One region of the Metabacillus hrfriensis genome, then DNA from elsewhere that is predicted to be linked to it. Evidence: riboswitches for the same ligand, from Rfam matches in the RefSeq annotation. Region 1 holds a riboswitch; the other holds the start of a gene.

The links. A riboswitch is a leader RNA that binds a small molecule or an ion and turns the genes downstream of it on or off. The one in region 1 is predicted to bind S-adenosylmethionine.
Region 2: linked by a shared signal. The riboswitch ahead of fbpA (Fur-regulated basic protein FbpA) and the one ahead of mmuP (S-methylmethionine permease) in region 1 are both predicted to bind S-adenosylmethionine.

The regions. Positions count from the first base shown of each region.
Region 1 covers NZ_CP126116.1:5,000,810-5,006,216, reverse strand. Annotated here, with positions in the region: gene QLQ22_RS24735 (ABC transporter permease) at 1-260, opposite strand, end outside; gene QLQ22_RS24730 (ABC transporter ATP-binding protein) at 250-1,011, opposite strand; gene QLQ22_RS24725 (sensor histidine kinase) at 1,113-2,117, opposite strand; gene QLQ22_RS24720 (response regulator transcription factor) at 2,114-2,803, opposite strand; SAM riboswitch class I at 2,968-3,072, shown strand; gene mmuP (S-methylmethionine permease) at 3,153-4,556, shown strand; gene mmuM (homocysteine S-methyltransferase) at 4,531-5,407, shown strand, end outside.
Region 2 covers NZ_CP126116.1:1,604,132-1,609,538, forward strand. Annotated here, with positions in the region: gene QLQ22_RS07945 (aliphatic sulfonate ABC transporter substrate-binding protein) at 1-384, shown strand, start outside; gene QLQ22_RS07950 (hypothetical protein) at 455-856, shown strand; gene QLQ22_RS07955 (aliphatic sulfonate ABC transporter substrate-binding protein) at 902-1,915, opposite strand; gene QLQ22_RS07960 (DUF2325 domain-containing protein) at 2,254-2,541, shown strand; SAM riboswitch class I at 2,687-2,794, shown strand; gene fbpA (Fur-regulated basic protein FbpA) at 2,896-3,048, shown strand; gene QLQ22_RS07970 (LolA family protein) at 3,248-4,153, opposite strand; gene QLQ22_RS07975 (RNA polymerase sigma factor) at 4,154-4,675, opposite strand; gene QLQ22_RS07980 (ABC transporter ATP-binding protein) at 4,891-5,407, shown strand, end outside.

The sequences.
Region 1 (5,407 bases):
ATCTCTTTGCTGCGGCGTTTAATGAAAATGTTATTGGCGTAGAGCAAAAAGATCGTCACGATGGCAATCAGCAGGACAGATGCAGCCCGGATGGCGGCGCCGCCTTTGATAGAACCCTTTACCGCGTCCATGGAAGGATCATATTGCAGAGTGACAAAAGCAAAATAAAGCGCAACGCTGAAAATGAGGGCAAAAATATAGAGAAAGTAGTTCTTTATATTTTTTTTCAGGTTTTTTATGATCAGTTGATTAACGTTCATCCTGAACACCGCCCAGAACGCCTTGCGTTTTCATGATGTCTTTAAAGAAAGCCTGTCTTGTTTGCTCCCCTTTGTTCAATTGTGTGTAGATTTGTCCGTCTTTTATAAAGATGACTCTGCTGCAGTAGCTTGCCGCAGCAGGATCATGCGTGACCATGACAATGGTAGCTTTTCTTTTTTCATTAAGTTCGGTCAACTTATTCAGCAGGTCAGCAGCGGATTTAGAATCAAGCGCGCCTGTTGGTTCATCGGCAAAAATGATGCTTGGCTCATGAATAAAGGCACGTGCTGCAGAAGTACGCTGCTTCTGTCCCCCGGAAATTTCATTCGGATACTTATCTTTTAACTCGTAGATGCCGAGCTCATTTGCTAATGCATGAAATTTCTGATCCGCTTCTTTTTTAGGAACCTTTGAAATGGAAAGCGGCAGCAGAATATTTTCTTTTACTGTCAGTGTGTCCAGAAGGTTATAATCCTGAAAAATAAATCCGAGATGATGCTTTCTGAATTCAGCAAGCTCTTTTTCCTTCATGCCCGTCATTTCTTTGTGTTCAATTTGGATGGTCCCGCCGCTCACTTTATCAATTGAAGATAGAACATTCAGCAGCGTTGTTTTCCCTGAGCCGGACGCACCCATAATGCTCACAAATTCGCCTTCTTGTATCGTAAGGTCAATTCCTTTAAGGACTTCCTGTTTATTCAATTTATTTCCGTAGCTTTTATGGAGCTTTGATGCTTCTAATATCGCCATACTTGCTTCCTCCTCTTAATTCGATAGCTTAATTATAAAAAGAAGAAAGGTCCTTTTCCTTTTATTGTGCGAACAAAATAGAAAAGCATGTGACATTCTTGTCACACGCTAATGACGGCTGCAAAGTCATTTCTTTTTGGGAAAATTAACGTAAATGCTGTTTCTGTGTGGATAATAGACTGTACGTGAATATCAATCAGCAGCGGTATAGCTGCTTTTTTAGCCAGATACAGCCCCATTCCTGTAGCAGCATGATCATGATGGTTTATGGTCGATGTGAAGCCTTTATCGAATATGCGGGGCAGGTCCTTTGGATCAATGCCCCGGCCGGAGTCTTTCACCTGAACTCTTACTTGATCACCCTGCTTCCAGCATTTTATGATAATGTCAGACGCCACGCTGTATTTCACTGCATTCGTTAAGATTTGTCTAATAATAAAGGCAAGCCATTTCGCATCACTAAGGACTTCCTTTTGATCAAGCTGAATGTCAAAACCAATCCCTTTTTGAATACACCATGCCTGAAGTGTTTTAATTTCACTGAAAATCACGCTTTCCAAATCAACCGTTTCAATGTATAAATCATTTTCAATAAACGGAATTCGTTTTTGATGCAGCTGCTGGTCAAGCAAAAGGTGAATCCGCAGCCACTCATACGTCAAATGAGTTTTCATCACATCGTCTTCCATGCGTTCGATCATTAAATGCATGGCAGTGAGCGGGGTCTTCACTTCATGAATCCACGATAACAGTTCATCTTTTTCCTGTTCAAGCGAAATTCTGTTGTGCAAAGCATCTTTTTTCAGGGACTGCGCCTGTTCGCTGAGCGTCTTTTCAACCAATTGTTCAAACGGGCTTTCCGGAGCTGGAATGCTTGATATATCAAGGTTGTTTTCCCGATCTGCCAGACTTTTATAAAAAGCAGTTTCTTTGTTGTACCGAACAGATAAGAAGATAATAAAAGCGATCATGGAAAGAAAAACAATATACAGGACTGACTGCACTGGAATGGCTGAGTCAATGAAAGCGATAAATAGAATAAAAAAATGAATGATAATAAAGAACAGAATCCAGCTCCGGCGCTCTTTTAAGAAACGGAGAATCATACCATTTCCTCTTCTGCCGCAAGATATCCCTGGCCTACTTTTGTCTCAATAAATTGACCAAGACCAATTTCATCCAGCCGTTTTCGCAGGCGATTGACATTCACTGTTAACGTATTATCGCTTATGAAGCGTTTATCATCCCACAGGCTGTTCATGAGCTTGTCCCTGCTGACAATTTTGTTTTTTTGTTCAATCAATAGTTTAAGAATGAACATTTCATTCTTTGTCAGTTCAACGGAACCGGTTTCGTTCGTAACCGTATTTCGCTCATAATCAACCGCAGCATTGCACCATGTTTTCAGACTTACTTGCTCTGTATTGTAGTTATAAACACGGCGGAGAATGGCCTGGATTTTCGCAATCAGCACATCAAAGTGAAAGGGCTTTTGAACAAAATCATCAGCACCAAGCTGCATAGACATGACCATATCAGTCGGATGATCCCGCGAGGAGAGAAAAATGATCGGCACATTCGAATGCGACCGGATCATCCGGCACCAATGAAAGCCGTCAAACTTCGGCAGCTGAATATCAATGATGACCAAATCTGGCTTTACGGCTGAGAATTCCTGCATGACTTTATTAAAATCTGTAATGCCATAAACATCATAAGACCACTGATTTAATCGTTCTTTGATTTCATTAAACAGGGTTAAATCATCTTCAATTAATAGAAGTTTAAACATGAGTTTCACCACACTATAAGGTTTCTTTTACAATTATTGTATAGGAAAACAATTCTGTGTGCTATAGATGGGCTTGACAAGATGTCAGAATACATAAGTGAACGGAATATTCATACTAATCTTGACATTGATTCAATAGATTGCTATTGTAGTAAAAAAATAATTTCTTATCCAGAGAGGTGGAGGGACTGGCCCTTTGAAACCTCAGCAGCAGGTCTATTAAGATACTGTGCTAACTCCAGCGGGTGAATTGACCTGATAGATAAGCGTGCCTTTTATTTGTCAGTAACGCACTCTTTTTAAAGAGTGCGTTTTTCATTTTTTTGGATGTGAAAAAAGGGGAGTAAAAATGGAAGCTAAGCAGCAATTTCAAAGGAAAATGCAATCTCGTCATTTAGTCATGTTATCTCTTGGAGGTGTAATTGGGACAGGTTTATTCTTAAGCACGGGTTATACGATTCAACAGGCAGGAGCGTTTGGGACGATCCTGTCGTATCTTGTGGGTGCCCTGGTCGTTTATCTCGTTATGCTTTGTTTGGGGGAATTAGCCGTCCATATGCCGGAGACAGGCGCTTTTCATAGCTATGCCGCTAAATATATTGGTCCAGGGACAGGATATACTGTAGCCTGGCTGTATTGGCTGACTTGGACGGTTGCGTTAGGTTCAGAATTCACGGCAGCGGGGCTGCTGATGCAGAGGTGGTTTCCATCTATTAACGTCTGGATTTGGAGTGCGGTGTTTGCGTTGATAATCTTTGCATTAAATGCTGTGACGGTTAAGTTTTTCGCGGAATCTGAATTTTGGTTTGCAGCGATTAAAGTCGCTGCCATAGTGATTTTTATTCTTTTGGGTGGAGCAGCAATTGTAGGTTTTATTCCTCTGACGGATTCCAATTCAGCTCCGTTCTTTACGAATCTCACAAATGAAGGATTATTTCCAAATGGTGCATTTGCCGTTATTATGACGATGCTTGCTGTGAATTTTGCCTATTCGGGAACGGAATTAATAGGGGTTGCAGCTGGAGAAACAGTCAATCCGGAAAAAACAATTCCAATGGCGATTCGGACAACATTATGGAGATTGATTATCTTTTTTGTTGGAACCATTGTTGTTTTATCTGCACTGCTGCCTGCATCAGATTCAGGAGTTTTAAAAAGCCCCTTTGTTTCTGTATTTGAACGAATTGGTATTCCTTATGCAGCAGATATCATGAATTTCGTGATCTTAACAGCCATTTTGTCTGCAGCAAACTCAGGCCTGTATGCTGCTTCCAGAATGCTCTGGTCACTTTCAGATAAGAAAACCATATCACCTATTTTTGCAAGAGTGTCAAAGCGCGGTGTGCCTATATATGCAGTGATTTTCAGTATGCTTGGCGGCACCCTGGCTTTGTTCTCAAGTGTTATTGCGCCAGATACAGTATATATAGTCCTTGTCTCCATTTCAGGTTTAGCCGTGGTTGCCGTATGGATGAGTATTAGCGTGTCACAGTTTTTCTTTCGCAGACAATATATAAAACAAGGACATTCGATAAAGGACCTGGTTTACCGGACACCTTTCTATCCCCTGGTGCCGATTGCATCTTTTGTGCTGTGTTTAGCATCTTTGGTTGGAATCGCATTTGATCCTGCACAGCGAATTGCCCTCTATTGCGGCATTTCATTTATTTTGTTTTGCTATGGAAGCTATTATGCAACACATTTTATTAAGAAAAGAGGAGAAGGATATGCAGCAGAAACTCAATCCAATTGAAACCATTTTAAGTGACTATTCCGTCATGATCCTTGATGGGGCACTTGCTACAGAACTCGAGCAGCATGGCTGTGATTTAGACGATCCCCTTTGGTCTGCCCGAATATTACTGGAAAACCCCGAAGTGATTTATCAGGTTCATTCAGACTATTTCCGTGCGGGAGCGGACTGTGCAATTACGGCCAGCTATCAAGCAACAATCGATGGTTTCTTGAAGCGGGGAATCGAAGAAGAAGAAGCTGTGCAATTAATAAAAAAAACAGTGGTGATTTCAAGAAAAGCAAGAGATGATTTTTGGAAGGAAGAAATGGAAGCTATTAGACCAAAGCCATTGGTTGCGGCATCAATCGGTCCCTATGGCGCCTATCTTGCAGACGGTTCGGAGTATACAGGCAACTATGGGGTTACGGATGAGGCTTTAAAAGATTTTCATCGTCCCAGAATGTCAGCATTGATTGAAGCAGGTGCTGATATACTGGCATTTGAAACCATTCCTTCTCTTCAAGAAGCAAAAGTATTACGTTCTTTATTGAATGAATTTCCCTATACATATGCATGGCTATCCTTTTCCTTGAAAAATGAGAAAGCGATTAGTGATGGCACTTTGCTCGAGGTGTGTGCAAATACCTTCGGGGACGACGGGCAAATAGCTGCAATTGGGATCAACTGTGCACCACTGGAATTAGTGAATGAAGCCATAAAAGTGATCAGCAGCCATACAAAAAAACCGGTTATTGTTTACCCGAATTCTGGAGAAGCCTACAATCCAGACACTAAAACATGGCATGGCCAGAAATCTTGTCTTGAACTGGATCATCTATCAGAAGACTGGTTCAAGTCAGGTGCCCGCT
Region 2 (5,407 bases), 1.7 Mb from region 1:
TTTCAAACAGGAGCGGATGTCCTCGTCAGTGGGGCAGACTTAAATATCAATGCCCCAGGCTTTCTGATTGCACGTACAGGTTTTACGGAAGAGCATCCGGAACTGACTGTTCTCTTTCTGAAAACATATGAAGAGGTCAGAAAGCACTTTACTGAAAATCTAGATGAAGTATCGCAGGAAATAGCAGATGCAGAAGGAGTGGACGTAGACATTATTTCAACTGTCCTGAAAAATTCTGAACCTATCTTATCTCCTGCAACAGATGAATTTAAAAAAGCGCACCAGGATCAAGCTGATTTTCTTTTTGAAGCAGGAGGTATTCATAAAAAACTTGATACCTCTGAAGTCATTGAGAATCGCTACATTGAAGAAGCCTTGAAATAAGATGAATGCGGGAAATGAGAGTATGCTTTTATCAGCATCCTCTTTTTTCTATATAAATGGAGGGAAACAAATGAAGGATCTTTTGTTTGTTATTGGCCCTTTGATAGGTGAGCGGAAGATGAAATCGTTCTGGACCAATTTGGCTGAAAAAGGATGCAGGGCAAAATCAGTTTATCTTTGTGATTTTCACCCGGATGTTCTTTTTAACCCCCAGTCCGGTCATCCGAAATTCCGTCATTTAATAGATGGAATAAACTCCTCAAGAGTCGTCATACTCGCGGTTCCAAAACAGTTCCTGCCTTCTTTTTATGCGATGCAATCCATCCTTGAAGCTTTACCTGCTGAGATTTTCAAAGGAAAGCTGCTGATGCCTGTGTTTTCACCTGCAGAGGAGAATGAAGACATTCCGGAAAAGATCATGCGTCTGATTAGCCGTTTTCATGAAACAATTATTATAGAAGAAAGCAGATAAAGGCCCTCCTTGAAGTTAAAGGAGGGTTTCATTTTTCATATAGGCTTACTCATATTCCTTTAATACTTTTTCAATGAATGAATTATCCACTACTTCCGAGACGTTCAGTTCTTTTTTCAGTCCTCCGAGTTCGAGCAGAAGATCAGCAGTGCTTTGCTGTTCATTTATGATGCTCTCATCGATCGGTGTGTTTGCAGGCACGGAGTTTTCAAGAACTTTTCGGATCACTTCTTTATCCGTTTTCTTAAGTTCAGAATAAATCGCAATTGCTTCTTCTTTGTTTTCATTTTGCCATCTCGTTGCTTTTTCTGAAACTTTCAGATAAAGCTCAACAAGTTCAGGATGTTCATCAGCAAATTGAGTGCGTACGATTTGAAAGCCAGGGCTGAAGGTGCCGATCGCTTTTCCGTTCGAGAGAACTCTTGCTTCATTTTTTACAACTTGGATGGACTGATAAGGCTCCCAAATCGCCCAGGCGTCTACTTTATTCGTTTCAAAAGCAGCCTGCGCTTCATCAGGCTGAAGCTGAATGATCTGTATTTCAGATGGATCCATGCCTTCCTTTTCAAGGAAGCGGTACAGCAATCCAAATGCGCTGCTTCCTTTGGCAACCGCTACTTTTTTTCCCTTTAAATCCTCTGGTTTTTGAATAGGGCTATCTTTATGGACAAGAATAGCATCCCCTTTTTCTCCGGTGCTTGCTGATGCGATTTCTTTAAACGGAATATCAGCACCCTGGCCGGATAGGACCGGAATATTGCCGACCCTCCCAAAATCAATCCTTCCTGATGCAATGGCTTCAAAATAGGAGGGGCCGCTTTGAAATTCGACCCATTTAACTTTTGCGCCAGCCTTATTGAATTCTTCCTCAAACCAGCCTTTATGCTTTGCAAGCAAAATAGGCCAGATGCTTTGCTGAATACCGATATTGACCGTTATACCCTCTTTCTTTGATTCGCTGTTCTCTATTGAACCAGCTGATTTAGACCCGCACCCAGAAAGAACGGTGAGCAGCATAAAGAAAATCAAGTACCCAGTAAAACGATTCGTTCTTTTCATATTCATCCCCCTAGAAGATATGTTGAAATAGTAACCCATTTTCACTTCCTTTTCTCCGCTGAAACAGGAAAGGCCCTATCTAACAGCATAAAGATGCTGCTAGACAGGGCCTTCGGTTGACAGATCGGCTTATGTATGAATATATATCCATGTTAATACTTACTATTCCGATTTGTCAAGTGTGATTTATTTTCAAATCACATTGATAAATCAGAATATTCGGAGTAAAATAATAACAATAACTGAAAACGTCGACCAGACTGCTGGAGGCTTTCGTTCCTGTTTATTTTTCTCACAGAATGAAAGCCTCTTCGTCTATACAAAAGGAGGATGCTGTTATGAAGTATTTGCTGATTGCAGGCGGGGATCGCATCGAGCCCATCGTGGCGAGACTTGCGCAGGAAGGGGTAAAGGTGATTTCTCATCTGGACGGAAGAAAACCCAAGATGACCGTCAAAGAAATTCCATGCAAAGTGGAGGTGGTACTCATACTCACCGATTACATCAATCACAATCTCTCCACGATTGTAAAAAGAAAGGCTCAGGAGAAGGCGATTCCTGTTTTTTTCTCGAAACGCTCATGGACCTCCATATCCTGTGAATTGAAAAAAATCATGACAGCGTAGTCTAATTATGCATTAAAACCAACTTGACACATAGGATTAATTAGTATTAAAATAAAATCAGAAAAATCGCTGATCGGTCGACCGAAAGCTCATACCAATAGGTATGGGTTATTTTTGTGGGGACACTATGGTCTAATAGAAATTCTTCTTATCAAGAGAGGCGGAGGGAATGGCCCGATGAAGTCTCAGCAGCAGCTTCTACGTGTGAAGACTGTGCTAAATCCATCAAGCTTCAGTGCTTGGAAGATGAGAAGGGGCACGTTCATTTTAAATGAACCCTCTTCTTTGTAATCAGAAGGGGGTATTATTTATTCCCCCTTATATTAAGAAAAAGGGGTGTCTGAATTGGGAAACATGATTCGTCAGGCTATTGAAAAAAGAAAAAAACATCTCATCGGCAAACTGCTTAGCAACGGTATTTATAAGAAGAATGATTTACATTTATTTGAGCTGACTTTAACGGAGCTTGAGGAGGAATTCAAGCGGATTTTAAAAGTGCAAAATTAAATGAGAGTGTTCCAAAAGTCTAACTTTTGGTCACCCTGGCAGACTGGCAGCTTACCTCAGCTGTGATAGAAATAACTATCATACAAACCAAAACCACTTAAATCATACAAAGAAAAAAGCTGAATCAAAAGTGTCGTTTTTAAAACGGCCTTTTGATTCAGCCTTTTGAACAGGTTTGAACCCGAGATATTATTAATCTTTACTGCTCGCTTCCTTCATCTGTTTCCTCAATCGGACTATTGAACTCTTCAATGATTTCTGCACCTTCAGGCGGTTCAAGTTTAAATAATCCATGATTTTTTTCATATTCCTTTACTTCAAACTGGATGACTTTAGGCTGATCATCGATTGCTTTCCCCTCAGCCACAAGCATTTCTTTCACCACATATCCTGTTTCTTTATCAAACCAGAACTCAACGGTCCTATCAGCACTATAGGTAATTTGATAACGGTCTGCCTTTCGTCCGGCGATCGTCGTTTCCCCTAAACTCTTTATCTGATCAGGATCTAATTCTTTCAGAATATCTTGTGTAACTTGAGAAGCTGTTAAAAGCAGTTCAGTAATAGTAAATGTGTTCTCTTCTTTATCGTAACTTTTCTGGAACTTTCCATTTACAACTGTCACATTCCCGTTCTCATATTCCCGTCTTTCTTTTCTTCCTGAAACGTACTGCTTACTGCTATCATCAAAAACAATATAAATAATCAGCTCTGTTTCCTTCTTCTTTTTATCCTCATCCTTATGCTCCAATGGTTTGTCCATTTCTAAAAACTTGTCTCTGATTAACTCATTGAGCGCTCTTTCTATCGCTGCTTTGACAGGAGGTGTGTTCCAGGCTGCAAGACAAAGAATGAAGAGGGATGCACAAATGAGTGCTGCGCGTTTTAAGTATTTATATGGAAGTGGCTGTTGCTTTTTCTTTTGAGGAAGCATGACCTCTTTATCTTCGAGAATGATGTCCAGAGCTTCTTCAAGCTGCAGAAATTGTTCAAAGGATTCTGAGCATTCTTCGCATTCTTCAATGTGCTCAAGCAGGGCATCCTGTTCCGGCTCTGACAGCTGATCAAAGATAAGAATTTTTTCCTGGCATTTTTCGCAGTTCATTTATAGCACCCCCTTACTTTTAAGAGCGTCCATTAATTTCTTGCGGCCCCTAAATACTCTTGTCTTTACTTTTGCAAGTGAAATTTTAAGGCTTGCGGCTATTTCTTCGTATGAACGGCCTTGATTTCTTAAGATGAGAATATTCTTTGTTTCTTGATCAAGTGTCTGAAAAACTTCTTTAACCTCGCCGATCATTTCTTTCGACAGAAATGCCCGTTCAGGTGTTTCGGTGTTGATGCTGATGTTGTGCTTGTATTCTTCACTCACATGCTGTACAGTGTCCTGATTTCGTTTCATTTTTCGTAAATGGTCATAGGTTGTGTTTTTTGACAGAATCGTAATCCAAGCTTCGATATTTTCAGGATATTCTTTCTCTTTGTCTGAAAAGTACCGAAAGATTTTAATTGAAGCATCTTGAAGGATGTCGTCGACTAGAGAAGAATTCTTGATTAACTTCCTGATGGTTTTCTCCATTCTGGGACGGTGCGCTTCAATCAGCTTTTCAACATTTACTGTTTCCAATCTTCCCACCCTTTTTCCATACTGAATTGACGTCTCATATTACGATTAGTTTCAAAAATATGTAAAATAAATCATAAAAAATCCAAACCTCTGTCATTATAACAAAGGAAAGCGTGTCCAAATGAAATTATTTTATGATAATGGAAACTTTTTCCCTGATGGTTCGTATTACAATTGAATACATAAATCGACAGAAAGAAAAGAGGTTTTAAATCATGACGCAGTATGCACTTGAAGTGCAGTCTCTGACAAAGAAGATCGGCAAAAAAACAATCGTGGATGATGTCAGCTTTCAAGTAGAAAAAGGAGAGATCTTTGGACTGCTTGGCCCTAATGGAGCCGGAAAAACAACAATCATCCGAATGATTGTCAGTCTGATTAACCGCACTGGCGGGAATGTCATCATCAATGGCCATAATCTCGATGATTCCTTCAAGGAAGCGATGAGCGAGATTGGCGCAATCGTTGAGAACCCGGAGTTTTACAAATATATGAGCGGATTAAAAAACATCCGTCATTATGAACGAATGGCTGTAAAAGATATTTCAGAAAAACGCAGAAACGAAGTCATTGAACTTGTGGGACTTCAGCATGCGATGCATCAAAAGGTAAAAACATATTCTCTTGGTATGCGCCAGCGTCTTGGAGTTGCGCAGTCATTATTACATAATCCCTCTGTTTTAATTTTTGACGAGCCCACAAATGGCCTTGATCCGCAGGGAATCAGAGAGT